Regions from separate parts of the Echinimonas agarilytica genome, predicted to be linked through region 1. Evidence: predicted binding sites of a transcription regulator. Region 1 holds the regulator's gene; each other region holds the start of a gene.
The links. Region 1 encodes sigma-54, which starts transcription at its own class of promoters, with help from an activator protein. Its sites were predicted from a motif close to GTTGGCACGNNNNTNGNNT; they were not measured.
Positions count from the first base shown of each region.

Region 2: a site for sigma-54 is predicted at 3,234-3,252, ahead of glnK (P-II family nitrogen regulator). Genes of this name have one in related genera too.
Region 3: a site for sigma-54 is predicted at 1,975-1,993, ahead of glnA (glutamate--ammonia ligase). Genes of this name have one in related genera too.
Region 4: a site for sigma-54 is predicted at 2,608-2,626, ahead of NAF29_RS04685 (flagellar hook-length control protein FliK). Genes of this name have one in related genera too.

Region 1 covers NZ_JAMQGP010000001.1:679,701-684,470, reverse strand. The annotation lists gene lptA (lipopolysaccharide transport periplasmic protein LptA) at 1-315, shown strand, start outside; gene lptB (LPS export ABC transporter ATP-binding protein) at 321-1,046, shown strand; gene NAF29_RS02860 (RNA polymerase factor sigma-54) at 1,116-2,564, shown strand; gene hpf (ribosome hibernation promoting factor) at 2,594-2,881, shown strand; gene ptsN (PTS IIA-like nitrogen regulatory protein PtsN) at 2,884-3,333, shown strand; gene rapZ (RNase adapter RapZ) at 3,358-4,215, shown strand; gene NAF29_RS02840 (HPr family phosphocarrier protein) at 4,212-4,484, shown strand; gene mgtE (magnesium transporter) at 4,580-4,770, shown strand, end outside.
Region 2 covers NZ_JAMQGP010000010.1:50,479-55,248, forward strand. The annotation lists gene mdh (malate dehydrogenase) at 1-427, opposite strand, end outside; gene argR (transcriptional regulator ArgR) at 670-1,137, shown strand; gene NAF29_RS16815 (ammonium transporter) at 1,535-2,815, opposite strand; gene glnK (P-II family nitrogen regulator) at 2,856-3,194, opposite strand; gene NAF29_RS16825 (YacL family protein) at 3,417-3,770, opposite strand; gene msrP (protein-methionine-sulfoxide reductase catalytic subunit MsrP) at 3,887-4,770, shown strand, end outside.
Region 3 covers NZ_JAMQGP010000008.1:143,908-148,677, reverse strand. The annotation lists gene NAF29_RS15305 (DUF4124 domain-containing protein) at 1-392, opposite strand, end outside; gene glnA (glutamate--ammonia ligase) at 488-1,900, opposite strand; gene typA (translational GTPase TypA) at 2,266-4,086, shown strand; gene NAF29_RS15290 (YfaZ family outer membrane protein) at 4,253-4,770, shown strand, end outside.
Region 4 covers NZ_JAMQGP010000002.1:77,514-82,283, reverse strand. The annotation lists gene fliL (flagellar basal body-associated protein FliL) at 1-430, opposite strand, end outside; gene NAF29_RS04685 (flagellar hook-length control protein FliK) at 488-2,539, opposite strand; gene NAF29_RS04680 (sulfatase family protein) at 2,755-4,206, opposite strand; gene NAF29_RS04675 (sulfatase-like hydrolase/transferase) at 4,222-4,770, opposite strand, start outside.

The DNA.
Region 1 (4,770 bases):
AACGCAACCGAAGAAGGCCAACAAGTCTTGGTCGCGAACGGAAAGCCTGCAAATTACAGCCAAATCCTTGATAATGGCAAAGCAATGGATGCTCAAGCGTTGCGAGTTCGATATGAGCTTGGAGAACGTATTTTGTTGCTCACCGGTGAAGCTCAACTAACTCAAGAAGATAGCTTGGTAAAGGGTGACAAGATTCTCTACAACCTTGAACAGCAATTACTCGAAGCAGATAGCAAAGACGATGGCTCTGCTCGCGTGACAACGATCTTCATTCCAGATCAAGTCCAAGAACAACTCGACGACCAAAAGAAATAGTCTGCATGGCATTATTAGAAGCAAAAAATCTCGCAAAGTCTTACAAGCGCCGTCAAGTGGTTAAAGATGTTTCGTTGAAAGTTGAACCAGGGCAAATTGTGGGTCTTCTGGGGCCTAATGGCGCAGGTAAAACCACCACCTTTTATATGGTGGTGGGGCTTGTTCAAGCCGAAAAAGGCATTATTGAGCTCAACGGTGAAGATATTTCCTTGGCGCCCATGCATGAGCGTGCCCGAAAAGGCATCGGCTATTTGCCCCAAGAGTCGTCCATTTTTCGCAAGCTCAGTGTACGCGACAACATTATGGCTATTTTAGAGACGCGCAAAGACCTCTCTACCGAGCAACGAGAGGAAGCTCTCGACTCTTTGCTGGAAGAATTTAATATTGGCCATATTGCCCAAAGCAAAGGCATGAGCCTTTCTGGGGGGGAACGACGCAGAGTTGAAATTGCACGAGCGCTTGCCGCTGAACCCAGTTTTATCTTACTCGATGAGCCTTTTGCCGGTGTCGACCCTATTTCAGTATCGGATATTAAAAAGATCATTGAACACCTCAAAACTCGAGGTTTAGGGATATTAATTACGGATCATAACGTTCGTGAAACACTATCCGTTTGTGAGTACGCTTACATCGTGTCACATGGCGAATTGATTGCGACAGGTTCTCCGGAACAAGTTTTAGCAAATCAACACGTTCGAGATGTGTACTTAGGTGAGCAATTCCAGCTATAGTAGCTTAACGTAACCCACGGATACTGCTCATTTTGCAGCCACCGTTACACAGGAAGAGTCGGAGACTAGATGAAACCATCGCTCCAGCTTAAATTTGGCCAACAGCTGACTATGACGCCGCAATTGCAGCAAGCCATTAGGCTTTTGCAATTGTCGACTTTAGATCTGCAACAGGAAATTCAAGAAGCTTTGGATAGCAATCCACTCCTTGAACAATCCGAAGAAGAAAATTCATCTTCAGCAGATTCAGATGTCAGCTTGGACAGTATTGAAGCAGATAGTAGTACAGTTGATACTGCAGAAGCACTGCAACAAGATTCCATTTCGGAAGAAATGCCTATGGATACAACTTGGGATGAAGTTGTGTCAGCAGCCCCTGTGGCCTCAGCCGCCCCAATGCGTGAGGATGATGAAAGCTTTCAAGGTGAAACCACCGATTCATTGCATGCTCACCTCGAATGGCAGCTTGAATTAACTCCCATGACAGACACAGATCGTGCCATTGCCAGAACTATTCTTGATGGCATTGATGATGCAGGTTATCTCACTGTCACAACAGAAGATATTCTAGAAAGCCAAGGTAATGCAGAAGTTGAATTGGATGAAATTGAAGCCGTTTTAAAACGCATTCAGCTATTTGACCCAATTGGTTCGGGCTCTCGCTCCATCAAAGAATGTTTACTCATTCAATTGCGTCAATTTGGCACCGACACGCCTTGGTTAAAAGAAGCCATGCTAGTGATCAACAACCACATGGACTTACTTGCAAGTCGCGATTACCGCACATTGATGCGCCGAGCGCGACTCAAAGAAGACCAGCTTCGCGAAGTGATGCGCTTGATCCAAAGCCTCAATCCGCGTCCGGGCAGTGCCATTGTGGTCGAAGATAGCCAATACGTCATTCCAGACGTTTCAGTGATGAAGCGCAACGGCGTCTGGCAAGTCGAATTGAATCCAGATGCAGTGCCAAAAATTCGAGTCAATGAGCAGTACGCAGCTATGTCTCGTGGTGCTCGAAACACCTCTGACGGACAATTTATCCGTTCACACATGCAAGAAGCCAAGTGGTTCATTAAAAGCTTAGAAAGCCGTAACGAAACACTTATGAAAGTTTCAAACTGCATTCTGAAACGCCAATACGACTTTTTTGAGTACGGCGATGAAGCCATGAAACCCATGGTTCTCAATGATGTGGCCGAAGAAGTTGGCATGCATGAATCTACTATTTCGCGCGTGACCACGCAGAAGTATATGCACACGCCACGCGGTATATTTGAACTCAAATACTTCTTCTCCAGCCATGTGAGCACTGAAAGTGGTGGCGAATGCTCGTCCACTGCTATTCGCGCATTGATTAAAAAGCTGGTCGCAGCAGAAAACCCGGCAAAGCCATTAAGCGATAGTAAAATGGCTGAGCTACTCTCGGATCAAGGAATTAATGTGGCTCGCCGAACGATTGCTAAATATCGTGAAGCGCTCAATATTCCGCCATCCAACCAAAGAAAAAGTCTTTTGTAACAACAAGTACTGAGTGAGGAAACACGCCTATGCAACTAAACTTAACCGGTCATCATGTTGATATTACTCCTCCTTTACGTGACTATGTCACAGAGAAGCTGGCCAAATTAGAGCGCCACTTCGACAACATCACAAACGTCCATGTGGTGTTGAATGTCGAAAAACTTCGCCAGATTGCAGAAGCAACCGTTCACCTCTCGGGAGCGGAAATATTTGCGAACGCTGAAAGCGAAAGTATGTATGCGGCGATAGACTCGTTAGTCGACAAGCTCGACCGGCAGGTTATTCGCCACAAGGAAAAATTGCAGAAGCATTAATCATGAACATGCGAAGTATCCTGTCCAAGGACTGCACTTTCAGTGCAGTCCAATGTAGTAGCAAAAAGCGAGCACTTGAAATCGTAAGTGAAATCGCAGCGAAGCATCTCCAAGGACTCACCGAAAACGAAATTTTCGAGCGCTTTTTAGCACGCGAAAAACTAGGCAGTACCGGCATTGGAAATGGCATAGCCATTCCGCACGGCAGACTCCCGTCTGACGCCAGCAACGTCGCTATATTGGTTCAATTTGAATCCCCAATCGAATTCGACGCCATTGATAAAAAGCCAGTCGATATTATGTTTGCGATGCTGGTGCCCGAGCAAGACTGCAAACACCATCTCAAAACTCTTGCTTTAGTCGCTGAAAAATTAGGTCAAAAAAATACCTTAAAACAGCTCAGATGTGCCTCTAGTGCTGAAGACCTATATCAGGTTATTATCAACGCATAATCATTTATTAAAGTGCACTCTTACATGAAGCTCACCGTCGTTAGTGGTCGTTCAGGAGCAGGGAAATCTATTGCGCTCAGGGTTCTCGAAGATCTCGGGTACTATTGCGTTGACAATTTACCCATCGAACTTCTGAAGCCTTGGATCACCATGCAGCACAACCAGCACGAGAACGTTGCTGTGAGCTTAGACATGAGGAACTTGCCGAACGATCGTGCTCAGATCGAGCAATTGCTTAAAGTTCTTAAAACAGCCGTTCCCACCACTATTTTATATCTCGATGCCGATGACTCGATTCTATTGCGACGTTATTCTGAAACACGGCGCCGTCACCCGCTTACAAAAAATGAGCTTACACTGGCTGATGCAGTTGCCGCAGAGACATCTTGGTTAGAGCCGGTTCGAGAGCAAGCCGACCTATTTTTAGACACCAGCCACTCCACTATTTACGATTTTAGCGCAACACTTCGCGAACGCTTATCGGGCACATCAAAGGCTCCACTGGTGTTGGTCTTTGAATCATTTGGTTTTAAACACGGCACTCCCAACGATGCTGACTTCGTGTTTGATGTGCGCTTCTTACCCAACCCTTATTGGGAGCCGGGTTTACGTTCATATACCGGCAACGATCAGCCCGTCATTGAATTTTTTGACCAGCACAGCAATGTAGAAGCCTTTATCGCTCAGGTCGAAAGTAATCTCAAAGACTGGCTCCCCCAACTTGAAAAGAATGATCGGAGTTACGTGACCGTGGCAATTGGCTGTACTGGCGGATGCCACCGCTCAGTTCATATCGCCAACCGCCTTGCGGATTTATTTAGATCATCGTATCAGGTGCAACTACGCCATCGTAACCTTCAATATAAAAAGACTTCAGTATGATTTTAACTCGCTCACTGCTCATCCAAAACAAACTCGGGTTGCATGCGCGTGCAGCTACTAAGCTAGCTACTCTCGCACGGGACTATGAGGCAGAAGTCATGATCTCTCATGGTGACAAAAGCGCCTCCGCAGGGAGCGTAATGAGCTTGTTACTACTGCAAACGTGCCAAGGGCAGTCGGTGCAAGTCAGCGCAGAGGGTGATGATGCAGCCGCAGCACTGGACGCAGTCGAGAACCTCATCAACAATTTCTTCGATGAGGGTGAATAATCCCCTCTAATTGGCATACCTTTTGTGTGGCATATCAAGATGATTCGTTTAAACTGTAAGCCTTCTTATGACTCGGTGCGCGGGAATCAATTAATATGCCTCAAATTCTCGAACAAGAACAAACTCACAGCCGTTTAAAGGCTGTTAATGACGCTCTCAATGGCGGCATGTTTGTCCACGTGCGCCGAATGCTTCACTCCCTTCCGGCTTACGATGTTGCACTCTTATTAGAATCATCAACGCCTTCTGCACGTCCTGTTCTCTGGCAATTAATCGATCCAGACCA
Region 2 (4,770 bases), on a different contig from region 1:
GTTTGCTCTTGTTGTAACAACCTTTTGCTTTGAACACTTCTGCAGCAATAGCGACTGTAGTGTTCACAGGGTTTGTGATGATACATACCGCTGCCGTAGGACATACGTCAGCAATTTGCTCTGCCAAGTGCTTCACAACACCCGCATTGACGTTGAACAAATCGGCACGGTCCATGCCCGGCTTACGCGGAACGCCCGCAGGAATCAAAACAATATCAGCACCTTCGAGTGCTTTATGTAAGTCGTCCTTGCCAAAACCATCAATTGCTACTGCCGTAGGGATGTGGCTTAAATCTTTTGCAACACCCGGAGTGACTGGGGCAATGTCATACAAAGCCAATTCAGAACCTGCTGGAAGTTGAGTTTTCAAAAGCAAAGACAACGCTTGCCCAATACCACCAGCGGCACCAAGAACAGCAACTTTCATAGTTATTCTCCTATTGAATAATTTTTATGTAGGGTAATTATATTATTAGTTCACTATCACAAGACTGAACCCGATTGAAGCTCATGATCTTGTGCTAAATCAAACCGCGAACACCGGACGATTTCCATTGTCCAATATCGTAAAGCAAAAAGTACGCGTTTAGTTCTCAATGCGCAGCAACCAAGTTTGCCGATTTATGCAAATTTATGCAAAATGAATGCATAACAAATTAAGGACTCGTTATGCAGACCAACCAGCAAGATACCTTAGTCAAAGCATTTCACAACCTGCTCAAGCAGGAGCGATTTGGTTCTCAAGGAGAAATAGTCAACGCACTCAAACAGCAAGGCTATATCAATGTAAACCAATCCAAGGTTTCTCGGATGCTCAGCAAGTTTGGAGCAGTACGAACACGTAATGCTAAACAGGAGATGGTTTATTGTTTACCCGCGGAATTAGGCGTACCTACGACTTCTAGTCCCCTTAAAAATCTTGTTATCGACATTGATCACAATGATTTAATGATTGTTATTCGAACAAGCCCAGGCGCAGCTCAGCTTATTGCCCGTTTGCTCGACTCTGTAGGCAAAGCCGAAGGCATCTTAGGAACAATCGCGGGCGATGATACCATTTTCATCACGCCAACCAAAGCTGTGAATATTGATCACACACTTCGCGCAGTACGGAATCTATTTGGCTACAACGACTGATCGTTTTTAACATGGATAATGGGCCATTTTTCGTTGCTTCGCTAAGATAAAATGGCCTAACGTCCAACTCTCAATGGGCTTTATGGCTAAGCTGCATCGACTCAAGCAAGTCACCTCCTTTAATCACACCGTCAGTCGCCTATTCAGCCCTACAGCGTTGTCTCTGCCAAATATTCAGCTCGTCTCTAGATGGCGACAAATGAATCACTATTCAGTATCTACTGTCGCATAGATCACGTCACAACGGGGTAAGACATACCTAATATTCACGCGCCTGCATTGAGTCAAAAATGAGATCATGATCTTGTCGCCAATACGCGGGATATCAACAAACAAATTCAAGGCATAAAAAAACCGGAGCATCCGCTCCGGTTTATTCAGATAAGTTGGTTCTAGCTTACTTGCTGCTAGATACGAACTCTGGGTATGCTTCCATACCGCAATCTGTAACGTCAGTACCAGCGTACTCTTCCTCTTCAGAGACACGGATACCCATGACTGCTTTGAGAATTCCCCAAACGATTAAGCTTGTTACGAATACCCATACGAAGATAGTTAATGCACCAACCAGTTGGCCCATGAACGTTGCGTCAGAATCAGACAGAAGTACCGCGAATATACCCCACAGACCAACTACACCGTGGACAGAGATAGCACCCACTGGATCATCAATTTTAACTTTATCCAAAGCCAAGATTGAGAACACTACAATCACACCACCAGCAGCACCAATCAATGTTGCTAATAGTGGAGTTGGGTCAGCAGGCTCTGCTGTAATTGCTACCAAACCAGCCAATGCGCCGTTGAGGATCATCGTCAAATCAGCTTTCTTGAATAAGATTTTAGCAACGATGAGTGCAGCAATCGCACCACCAGCAGCCGCAGCATTTGTGTTCAAGAATACGTTAGCAACTTCGTTTGCTACCGCAATACCACCCAATTTAAGAGTAGAACCGCCGTTGAAACCGAACCAACCCATCCATAGGATGAAGGTACCTAACGCTGCCAATGGCAAGTTCGCACCAGGAATCGCTTTCACTTCACCGTTAGGACCGTACTTACCTTTACGAGCACCCAACAACAATACGCCAGCAAGAGCAGCCGCTGCACCAGCCATGTGAACAATACCTGAACCGGCATAGTCACTGTAGCTCAATTCATACAGACCAAATACGCTGTCGCCGTTCCAAGTCCAAGAACCTTCCATTGGATAGATGAAACCAGTCAGTACCACTGCGAATGCTAAGAAAGCGAATAATTTCATACGCTCAGCAACCGCACCCGATACGATAGACATTGCTGTTGCAACGAATACAACTTGGAAGAAGAAGTCTGATGCACCAGCGTATTCGCCCATGTCACCAAAACCAGACTCTTTAGATGCGTCAAGAACCGATGCAATCGCTGCGTCGTCCATGCCAGCAACAGTTGTGATACCTGATAAGAAGTATCCACCGTCATACATAATTTCGTAACCACATACTAAGTACATGGTACAAGCGATAGCAAACAAGGCTACGTTTTTAGTTAGAATTTCAGTTGTGTTCTTAGCGCGAACCAAGCCAGCTTCCAGCATTGCGAAACCAGCGGCCATCCACATAACTAATGCGCCACAGACTAAGAAGTAAAAAGTGTCGATTGCGTATTGCAATTCGAAGATGTAATTAAGATTGTCCATTATTTTCTCCCGGATGTGTCAGACAGTGAAAACCAAACTCTTATAGAGCTTCGTCGTCAGCTTCGCCTGTACGGATCCGTACAGCTTGTTCCAAGTCATAAACGAAAATTTTGCCATCACCGATTTTGCCGGTGTATGCCGCTTTGCTGATTGCTTCTACTAAGCGCTCAACGCTTTCGTTATTCGTTGCGATTTCTAATTTTACTTTTGGCAAGAAATCGACTTGGTACTCTGCGCCGCGATATAGCTCTGTATGGCCTTTTTGGCGTCCGAAGCCTTTAACTTCAGTTACAGTCAGACCTTCAATTCCGACTTCTGAGATGGCTTCTCTGACATCATCCAGCTTGAATGGCTTGATGATTGCTGTCACAAGTTTCATCGTGTACTCCCTAGAAAAGTTTTATAATCGAAGGATTATTAACAAACATCATGCCAAGGAGAATTTAAACAATAAAAATCAATAGGATAGATTCAAATAGAAAGGTTTTATTAATAATTTGTAACAGTGATGCACAAATTTGATCAGCTCCAATGGATCAAAGTAGTGCAAGTTACAAGTTGCATCACATAAAAGTTACATGCAGCACCATTGCAGTGCAGCTTAAGGAAATAGGTGTTCTACCCATGCCTCGAGTAACTGTAAGAAATCTTCTATACCGGCATCCGCTTCGAGCGCCTCACCGTCAAGTTTTAAGCCATTCCCATCATCTTCGTAATCTTCAAATAAGCTGTGATGTTTCACAGAAATAGAATCATTATCTTTCGTTAATCGCCATTCATCACCATCTTCAAACCATTCATCTGGCCCTGACTTTAGGCGTTCAATTAAAGACTCTATATACGTCACTTCCGCTTCAAGTTCGTAACTTAACCATGCACCAAAGGCTTCATGAGGATGAGTCACTCTTGCTAGAGTTCTCAATTCACTGGGGTCGAAGAAAAATTCAAAGTCCATGGTGTTCACATCGGTTTAGTTCACATAATTATAATAATAGCGCATCCTGAAACGAGATTTTTTCGTTTAACACACGGTCTAATGCTTTGTGGGTATAAAAAGATGGAGTGTATGGAATGAAACGTGTTCGATTTAATCATTACTCGTTACCTGAGCATCAGGTAACATCAGAATCTTTGTACCTAAACCGGCGCCAACTCATTACCAGCGCCAGTGTCTTAACTGCTGCGGCAATGCTCCCAAATAGTGGCCATGCAGCCACTCAAAGTCGACTTAAGTTTATTAAAGACGACTCAGCTCTGGCCGTGACACCAGAAGCCAAAGCGACCACGTACAATAATTTTTATGAATTTGGCACGGGCAAAGACGACCCCGCGGATAATGCCCAAGATTTCAAAACTACACCTTGGTCAATCAAGGTTTCTGGCCATGCGGAAAACACAGGCACGTTCCATTTGGAAGATATTCTGAAGTGGAACCCGCTTGAAGAGCGCGTGTACCGCCTGCGCTGTGTAGAGGCTTGGTCTATGGTAATTCCTTGGATAGGGTTTCCATTGGCTGAAATGATCAAACGCTTCTCCCCCACCAGTGACGCTAAATATGTGGCATTTCAAACGCTCCATGATCCAAAGCAGATGCCGGGACAACGGAATCGTTTAATGGGAGGCGGCATCAATTATCCTTATGTGGAAGGTTTAACTATTGAAGAAGCCATGAACCCACTCACATTAATTGCGGTAGGAATGTATGGAAAGACTATCCCACCTCAGAATGGTGCGCCTGTTCGACTCGTTTTGCCGTGGAAATATGGCTTCAAAAGTATCAAGTCGATCGTGTCAATTCGTTTCACAAGCGAGCAACCAGAAACGACATGGAATCAATTAGCCCCTAGCGAATACGGCTTTTATGCCAACGTAAATCCGGAGGTGGCTCACCCTCGATGGAGTCAAGCCAGCGAGCGCATTATTGGTACCGGAGGCATTTTTGGTCAGAAGCGTCG
Region 3 (4,770 bases), on a different contig from region 1:
AAGTTTGTACCAGATTGGGGCTCTGAAACAGAAACGCCGTCTAAAAACAGTTCTAATCGTTGTGTTACGCCTACTGGTAAAGTGGTTGAAGCGGTAACGATCAATTCTCCAGTTGCATTTCTGATAGTAGCTTTGTGATTGGGTGACTCAATTTTGAGCATTGCTATTTCTTTTTGAACTTCTTTTTGCGCACTTATAGCATTGGTCGAAGGCTTGGTGGACTCGACTATATTGATTGCTTTAGTGCTTAAATCAACCGATGTTGCACCTGTAATGGGTTGATCTGAAAAGACTTCAACGCCATCTTCATTGACCCACCGATATACATCTGATTGGGCGTAAGTAACCGAGCTGATTAAGAGAAGAACCGAGAAACAACTAAAGCGAACCATTCCATAGCCTGCGGGAATTCTAAATACTTTTCTGAGTATGAAAAAAAAGCCCGTGCATTGCACGGGCTTTCATCACAGAAGTTTTCTAACGTTGATTAAACGCTGTAGTACATTTCAAACTCAACAGGGTGAGTTGTCATGTTCAAACGTTCAACTTCAGCTGATTTCAGTTCGATGTAAGCATCGATCATGTCATCAGAGAATACGCCGCCGGCTTTCAAGAACTCACGGTCGTTGCTCAGTGCAGACAATGCTTCTTCCAAAGAAGATGCAACTTGTGGAATTGCAGCAGCTTCTTCAGCTGGCAAGTCGTACAAGTCTTTGTCCATTGCTTCACCTGGGTGAATCTTGTTTTTGATACCGTCAAGGCCAGCCATCAACATAGACGCGAATGCCAAGTATGGGTTACCTGTTGGATCAGGGAAGCGAACTTCAATGCGAACCGCTTTCGGAGATGGTACGAAAGGAATACGGATAGAAGCTGAACGGTTACGTGCAGAGTAAGCAAGCATTACTGGTGCTTCAAAACCTGGAACTAAACGCTTGTACGAGTTAGTTGCAGCATTTGCGAATGCGTTGATTGCTTTAGCATGCTTGATGATACCGCCGATGTAGTAAAGCGCAGTTTCAGACAACCCGCCATACTTGTCGCCAGAGAATGTGTTGTCGCCATCTTTAAAGATAGACTGGTGACAATGCATACCAGAACCGTTGTCGCCAACTAATGGCTTAGGCATGAAGGTTGCAGTTTTGCCATACGCGTGAGCAACGTTGTGAACAACGTATTTCAATACTTGTACTTCATCAGCTTTCTTAACCAAGCTGTTGAACATAGTCGCGATTTCGTTTTGACCTGCAGTTGCAACTTCGTGGTGATGTGCTTCAACAGTTTGGCCCATTTCTTCCAAAAGCATGCACATTGCATGACGGATGTTGTAGCCTGAATCAACGGGTGGTACTGGGAAGTAACCGCCTTTAACACCTGGACGGTGACCCAAATTTCCTTCCGGGTATTCTTTGTCGCTGTTCCAACCAGCTTCTTCTGAGTCAACGCTGTAGCTTGCGCCAGACATGCCGGTTGTGAAGCGAACGTCGTCAAACATGAAGAATTCAGGTTCTGGACCGAAGTATGAAGTGTCACCGATACCGGTAGACTTCAAATACTCTTCAGCGCGCTTGGCAACAGAACGTGGATCGCGGTCGTAGCCTTGCATTGTTGAAGGCTCGAGAATGTCACAGCGGACGATTAATGTAGTTTCGTCTGAGAACGGGTCTAACAACGCTGTAGTTGCGTCAGGCATCAGAACCATGTCTGATTCGTTAATACCTTTCCAACCTGCGATAGAAGAACCATCGAACATTTTACCATCTTCGAAGAAATCTTCGTCGATTTGATGAGCAGGGATAGTTACGTGCTGCTCTTTACCTTTAGTATCGGTAAAACGCAGGTCAACAAATTTTACTTCTTCAGTTTTTAACTGATTCAGAACACTTTCGATTGGTGACATTCTTTAAATTCCTCCGAATCGCAAAAATTAATTTCTGCGGAATTCATTTCGTTTGTTTTTGAGCTGCTCAATTCTAGCTATTTTTGTGCCAAAACTGACATGTTTAATTAAAACAATTACTTGGGGCGAAAAATGCCCTAATAGTGTGATTTTCGCTGAGTTTTAATGGATCTTGTTGGTGCAATGTGCACCGAAATGATCCGTGATTAGTCTCCGTTCCATAGAGGTGCAACGGAGTTTACTTTGTACAGGAATCAAAATATTTGGTCGTGATCAGGTTCGCACTATTGTAATGACACAGATCAATGTAGAATGTCGGCCAATTTTGCAGCAATGCTCTTTTTTATGTAACTGGATAAACCCAAATGAGTGCTCAGGCCAAACAAATTAGAAATATCGCGATCATCGCGCACGTCGACCACGGTAAAACAACCTTGGTTGATAAGCTTTTACAACAGTCTGGGACTCTAGATGTGCGAGCCGACTCAGGCGAACGTGTCATGGATTCTAACGATCTTGAAAAAGAGCGTGGCATTACGATTCTTGCTAAGAACACGGCAATTGAATGGAACGGCTACCACATTAATATCGTAGACACCCCTGGTCACGCCGATTTTGGCGGTGAAGTAGAGCGTGTTATGTCGATGGTGGATTGTGTTTTGCTCTTGGTTGATGCGGTTGATGGTCCAATGCCACAAACTCGCTTCGTCACGCAAAAAGCCTTTGCACAAGGTTTAAAGCCAATTTTGGTGGTGAACAAGATTGATAAGCCTGGAGCTCGCCCTGACTGGGTCATGGACCAAGTTTTCGATTTGTTCGACAACTTAGATGCAACTGACGAGCAATTAGATTTCACAACGATCTATGCTTCAGCGATTAACGGCTGGGCAACACTAGACGTTGATGAGCCTTCCGATTCAATGGAGCCATTGTTCGAAGCGATTGTTGAAAACGTTGAAGCGCCATCTGCAGATACTGAGGGTGGCTTGCAAATGCAAATTTCTCAGCTTGATTACAACTCCTATGTTGGTGTTATCGGTATTGGCCGAATCACTCGTGGTAGTGCGCGAGTGAATCAACAAGTCACTATTGTGGGGGCGGACGGTAAAACTCGTAACGGTAAAGTTGGCCAAGTATTAGGTTACCTCGGCCTCGATCGTCATCAAGTACCTGAAGCCCATGCAGGCGATATTATTGCGATTACGGGCTTGGGCGAACTCAAAATTTCAGACACTATTTGTGATGTGACCAATGTCGAAGCATTGCCACCGTTGAGCGTTGATGAACCCACTGTGACCATGACGTTCCAAGTCAACACGTCTCCTTTCGCTGGTAAAGAAGGTAAGTACGTCACTTCACGTAATATCCTTGAGCGTTTAGAGCAAGAGCTGGTGCATAACGTTGCATTGCGTGTGGAAGAAACGGATCACCCAGATAAGTTCCGCGTATCGGGCCGTGGTGAACTTCACTTGGGTATCTTAATTGAGAACATGCGCCGCGAAGGTTTTGAGCTTGCTGTTTCTCGTCCAGAAGTGATTATCAAAGAAGAAGATGGCCAAACGCTTGAACCATACGAAACTCTCACGGTTGATATCGAAGAAGATAATCAAGGTCCTGTGATGGAGCAATTAGGTTTGCGTAAAGCCGAAATGACGAATATGTCACCGGATGGCAAAGGCCGCTTACGTTTAGATTTCATGATTCCAAGCCGCGGTTTAATTGGCTTCCAAACGGAATTCATGACCATGACTTCAGGCTCTGGTTTGCTGTATCACACGTTCGACCATTATGGCCCTCACAAAGGCGGTATTATTGGCCAGCGTGCCAATGGCGTATTGATTTCAAACGCAACAGGTAAAGCGTTGACGTATGCATTGTTCAATCTTCAAGAGCGCGGTAAGTTATTTACCCGACATGCTGATGAAGTCTATGAAGGCCAAATTATTGGTATTCACAGCCGCGCCAATGACTTAACAGTGAACTGTTTGAAAGGTAAACAGCTCACGAACGTCCGTGCATCAGGAACTGATGAAGCACAAGTGTTGACACCACCGGTGGTTTACACATTGGAGCAAGCATTAGAGTTCATTAATGATGACGAACTTGTTGAAGTGACGCCTGAGAATATCCGTATTCGTAAGAAATTACTGACTGAAAGCGATCGTAAGCGTAACGGCCGCGTTTGATTCATTCATCCTGAGTGATGTAAAAGGGAGCTTTGGCTCCCTTTTTTACGCCTGAAATGTGTTTCATATTTGTTTAGGCTAGATCAATCCCTTTAGATACAAATGGATAGGTATGTTAATGCTCCGTCCATTTTGGTTTACCTTCCCATTTTATGTTTGAGGAATTATGCTAAAAACCTGTTTGCTGACCGCTAGCTCTCTAGCGATAGTTTTGCCGTCAGTTCATGCTTCTGAGCTGAATCTAGAACTCAATAACGACACAGTTACCATCGGCTTTGATAGCAAAATTGCCCCGGCCGCTGAGTTTTTCACCGAATACAGTTACTCCACTGACCATGGAAATTTGCTCGAAGGCGGTGTTCGAGCCGTTAATGTTGGAGATATTCATAACTTTTCTGTGGGAGCTAAAGCGGTAGGACTGTTTGCTGACAAAGGCTTTGATGATGGTTACGTATTTGCCGTTGGTGGAGAATATGGCATTGAAATCGCACCCCAAGTTTCTTTAAGCGCAAGCGCTTATTATTCACCCAACGTACTCACCAGCAGCAAGCTCGATGGTTATTATGATTGGGATGCAAAAGTGTCTTATCAACTAATGCCAAACCTTGATGTGTCGTTGGGTTATAGCGTGGTGCGGTTTGATTATAAACGGGATCACCATATGAAGTTCGACAACAGCATTTA
Region 4 (4,770 bases), on a different contig from region 1:
CGCTCAGTGCTTGCTCTCGCACTCGTTCTTTACCAGCTAGTGAAGCCAGTTCCTCGGCGGTTGAAGAACTAAAAGTTTTGAGCAATGTTCCCTCAACCAGAGGAATGTGTTTTTTGGCTAGCTGCTCGGCATCTAGCCCTCGTACCAAAAGCTGAACCTTAATTTGAACTAAACGCTCACGGCCTTGCCCGGGTACACTAAATACAAAAGGTCGGGGCATCGCTACATATAAAGCATCACCTAACTCTGCCGATGCTGCAGCAGCTGCAGGAGCTGCCTCTGCTGCTGACGATTCCCCGTCACTTGAAGAGTTACCAAGCAAGAAGTAGGCCGCAACGCCACCTCCGACTAATAAAACAACAACAATTGCAATAATAAGAGGTAATTTGCTCTTTGCGGGTTTTACCTCTAATTCGACTTCTTCAGCCATTTTATATAATTCCGTAATATTTGGTCAGTGACGGCGACAAGGTTATCACAGCCCAGCTTAAGCGTAGAAGTCTACATGCCCTGCTTTCAACATTATCTGCTGTGGTTGTGATACCTGTGCAATGTCTTGTTCGACTTGTTGCTGTGAATTTTGTGCATGAGAACCTTGCTGTTGCTGATCTCGTCCACCACGATCACCTTGCTGGTAGGAAACATTGGCATTCACAAGCTCCATTTCTTGTTGTTGCAGCATTTCCTTTAAGCGCGGCATGGCTTGCTCGATGGCATCTTTGGCTTGAGCATTTTGGGCCACAAAACTCACTTGAGCTTGATCATTTTGAACTTGAACCCGAACCATTAAGCTCCCCAACTCGGGCGGGTCGAGCTGAATATCTGCGGTTTGTATGTTCTTATCCATCATCATCATAAGTCGTTGGCCCAAAATAGGTGCTAGCTTGTCTTGCAGAAGCTGCATTTTCTCTTCCACTATGGCTAGTTCTGCCGCCATTGATTGAGGCGCAGCAGCGACATTAACAACGGCTTGTTGAGCTTGAGAAATAGAGGTTGAAAATTGCCCTGTTGATATGGAAGAGTCCGGTGCTGTTTGCCCAGTGGCAACCGAAGCAAAAATATTACCGGCGCTGTGGCGTGGTTGTTGACGTTGCTCTGCATCATCTGCCAAACCATCATCAGCGGCTAAATCAGCATCGAACTGTTCTGCATCATCGTTGATTTTCGTCGCTTCAGCTTGTTTCAAGTCCGTTTTCAATTGCGTTTCAGTTTTACCATTAATCACAAGTGCCGCTGGATTAGATTCCGATGGAACCGCTTGGCCTTCAACAGGCGCACGCGTTGGTGATACTGAATGGGTTTGGCTATCTCGCGTTTGAGCAATATTCAGCTGCTCTTTGGCAAGCTTTTCCGAAAAAGCCAGTTGGGATTCTTCTTTGGAACTGCCAATTTTCACATTAAATTTGCCCGCTGTATTTTGTGCAAGTTCTTGGTCTGAAGTGCCGGGCTCACCTTGTGTTGATTCGGCCTTATTTGTGAGCATATTGGGCTTGCTGCTGTCATCCGTTGACTGTTGATCGATTTGACCTGAAGCTTTACTTTCAACGGCGGTAACCGCTATCGGTTTGAGATCAGCCAAGGCTCGCTCTGAAACCGGTTGTTGACCATTGACTTTAGATTGAATCTGCAATTCGTCTTCAATAACTGCTTCATCAACAGGGGCCATATCGTTGGGTTGAAGCTGCGCAAGTTCTCGTTGGAACATTTGCTGAAGCGGATCATGTTTGGCGGTCGGAGGCGATAAAATTTCAGAGGCCTTTTTGGGTGCCGATGGCAATAGTTCTTCTTGTTCTAGTAGGTTTTCATCTATTTGACCATCCGTGTTGAGTGCCATTTTTGACGGAATATCTGACAGCATATTTTGAGCATCACCAATCTCCACCCCACCAATTGAATTGGTTTGGCTTTTCAGCTCGGCCGAAGTCATTTGTAGGTCATTCCATACACTTGAAGCTTTTGCTTGATCTGATTGGGACTCTTTGAAGCTCCGCCCCGATTCTGCATCCGTCACAGTATCTTCCTTCTGAGCCTTTGCTTCTGCCTCCGACAGTTTCAATTGCTGGATGAGCGAGGCAAGTGCTTGCCGCATAGACTCGGTATCGTTGTCTTTAGCTATAAAAGATGGCGCTGTTCGATTTGAATCTTCTTCTTTTGCTTCTACTTGCGTTTCATCTTGTGCCAGCTCAGTTTCGTCGCTTATGACAGGGGCTTCATTATCGTACTCGGCTATTAGCCCTAAGATATCTTCTGCTCGCGCCATAGTTTCGGCATCAAGTGGCAACTGATTGCCTTGTTCTTGTTGCTGTTTGAGCCAATTCAACAATTGATTGACCGATTCTGATGGTGAAAGCCCCGATAAATCTAACTGCTCCGCTTGCTCGCCTTGCAGCATTTGTACAATGCCATCCGCCTCTGACTCAGACAGATCTAACTCATTAAAAAGGCTAGCGAATAATCCTCCATCGCCATTTTCAGACGACGCATCTCTATACGCACTCGATGCATCTGCAGAACCATTTAACGAAGAAATTGGTAGCATGTATTTACCCTTACCCAATAGTAAGCGCCTCAAATTTTGAGACGAATAGAATTAACTAGACAGAGTAAAAGCAAGGTTCATACCATTCATATGGTGGTAGAAGAGAAAAGAACTCGGTTGCCTTGAATAGAAGTCTAAAAAACGCTTGCACCGCACAAAGTATGCAAGCGAGATCAACAAAACAATTAAATGGTATGAGGACGTTTGGCTGTAAATTACTCAATTTTATAAGTGGGCGTTTGCTTCGCCTCACGTACATTTTTTTGGTGGAGAGTTTCATAAAAGTCACTCACCGCTTTTTTATATTCCCAAGACTGATACAGCACACTATTCACATTCTTAGAATTCCATTCATTCCACAGCTCTGCTAAATAAGCCTGTTTCTCTGGATACTGATCCACCAAATTTTCTGTTTCGTAAGGGTCTGCCAACATATCAAAGTAGCTTCTCCCCACATTAGGTAGCGGCTGTCTCATGTACTTTGCGTCCATGGTCCGAACGGCATAAATATTGGCTGCTTCCTCCAGCCGCCAAAACAGAGCATGATGCGGGCTTCCACGTTTTTGTCCGGTGACGTATGGCACCAAATCGACGCCGTCTAAATCACCGTTTCGAGCCCCCGCAAGTGCAACTGATGTAGCCGCTATATCTAACGATGAAACGAGCCCCTCAAATGTTTGGCCTCTTTTAATTTTGTTAGGCCAGTGGGCAATAAAGGGCACATGAACACCGCCTTCTAGCAACGCTACTTTACCGCGTCTAAAAGGGGTGTTATCCGCCCAAGAGAACGTAGGCAGCCATTCTTCTGGGTACACACCGCCATTGTCTGATAAAAAGAAAATCAATGTATTATCAAACTTTCCCGCTTCTTTTAATGCGTTAATCAGCGTGCCAATCCCGTCGTCCATCGCATCAACCATGGCCGCATAAATACGCCGTTGTTTATTCTCAATATGGCTATATTTATCTATGTATGATTGAGGGGCTTGCAACGGAGCATGCGGTGCGTTGTATGACATGTACATAAAAAATGGCTTATCCGAAGTCTGCTGAATGTACCTTGCAGCATCATTGCTCAATGCCGTCGTCAGATATTCATCAAACTCGGCAACGCCTTTGTTTCTCATTAAGGGCAATAGGTATCCACCACCGCCAACCGTTGCCTCACCGGGCATATAGTTATGGCCGCCGTCTAAGAAGCCATAAAAGTAATCAAACCCACGATTATTAGGCTGAAAGTGAGGCGCGCCACCCAGGTGCCACTTTCCAAATACAGCCGTTTCATAGCCAGCTACTTGCAAGCGCTTTGGAAACGTTGTTTCGGTGACGGGTAAGCCCATATATTTATCATCTGGCGCATACGACACATTGTTTTCCATGCCGAAGCGCGCTTGATAGCGTCCAGTCAGCAAACCCGCGCGCGAAGGGCCGCAATACGGGTGCGTCACATAGCCATTTTTGAAAATAATGCCGTCGCTCGCCAATTGATCAATATTCGGCGTTTGAATCTCAGTTTCACCCGTAAAGCCCACATCGTTATAGCCAAGGTCATCCGCTAAGATCAGAACAATATTTGGCCTTTCATTTTCTTCGGCACACGCCACAAAACTGCTGAGATATCCCATGACAGCAATTGCAATTTGCTTTGTATAACTCAATTTTTTCATACTTCAATTTCCAACTTAGTTCATCGATTTATCTGGCGTGTGATTTCGAAATTCATCCATTCTTTGAATTGCACTTCCTTCAAATTCTCGTTTGAGTTGCCATAAAGGACGCTCCAATGTCAGCTCCCATGCAAACAAACGCTTCAACAATTTATTGACGATCTGCGGGTGTTGCGCGGCAACGTCATGTGATTCAGAAACATCGGTTGATAAGTCATATAGCTCTGGAACACGGTCTGGATAACGAATCACTTTCCAGTCTATGTCGCGGATGGCTGCACGATTCTCTTTTTTCCAATACAGGGTTTGATGCGGCCTGAGCTGCGACTCTTGTTGAACAAAAGGCATTAGGTCGACACCATCAAGCTCCTTCATTTCAGCAATATCTCCACCTGCTGCTGCAACAAATGTTGGAAATAAATCAAGCGATGACACAGGGAAACGATACGTTTTACCCATACTAATTTGTTGTGGCCAACGCATTAGCATGGGAACTCGAATCCCCCCTTCGAGATGGGTCGCTTTGGTACCACTTAATGGGTAATTGTTAGACGCATTTTGGTC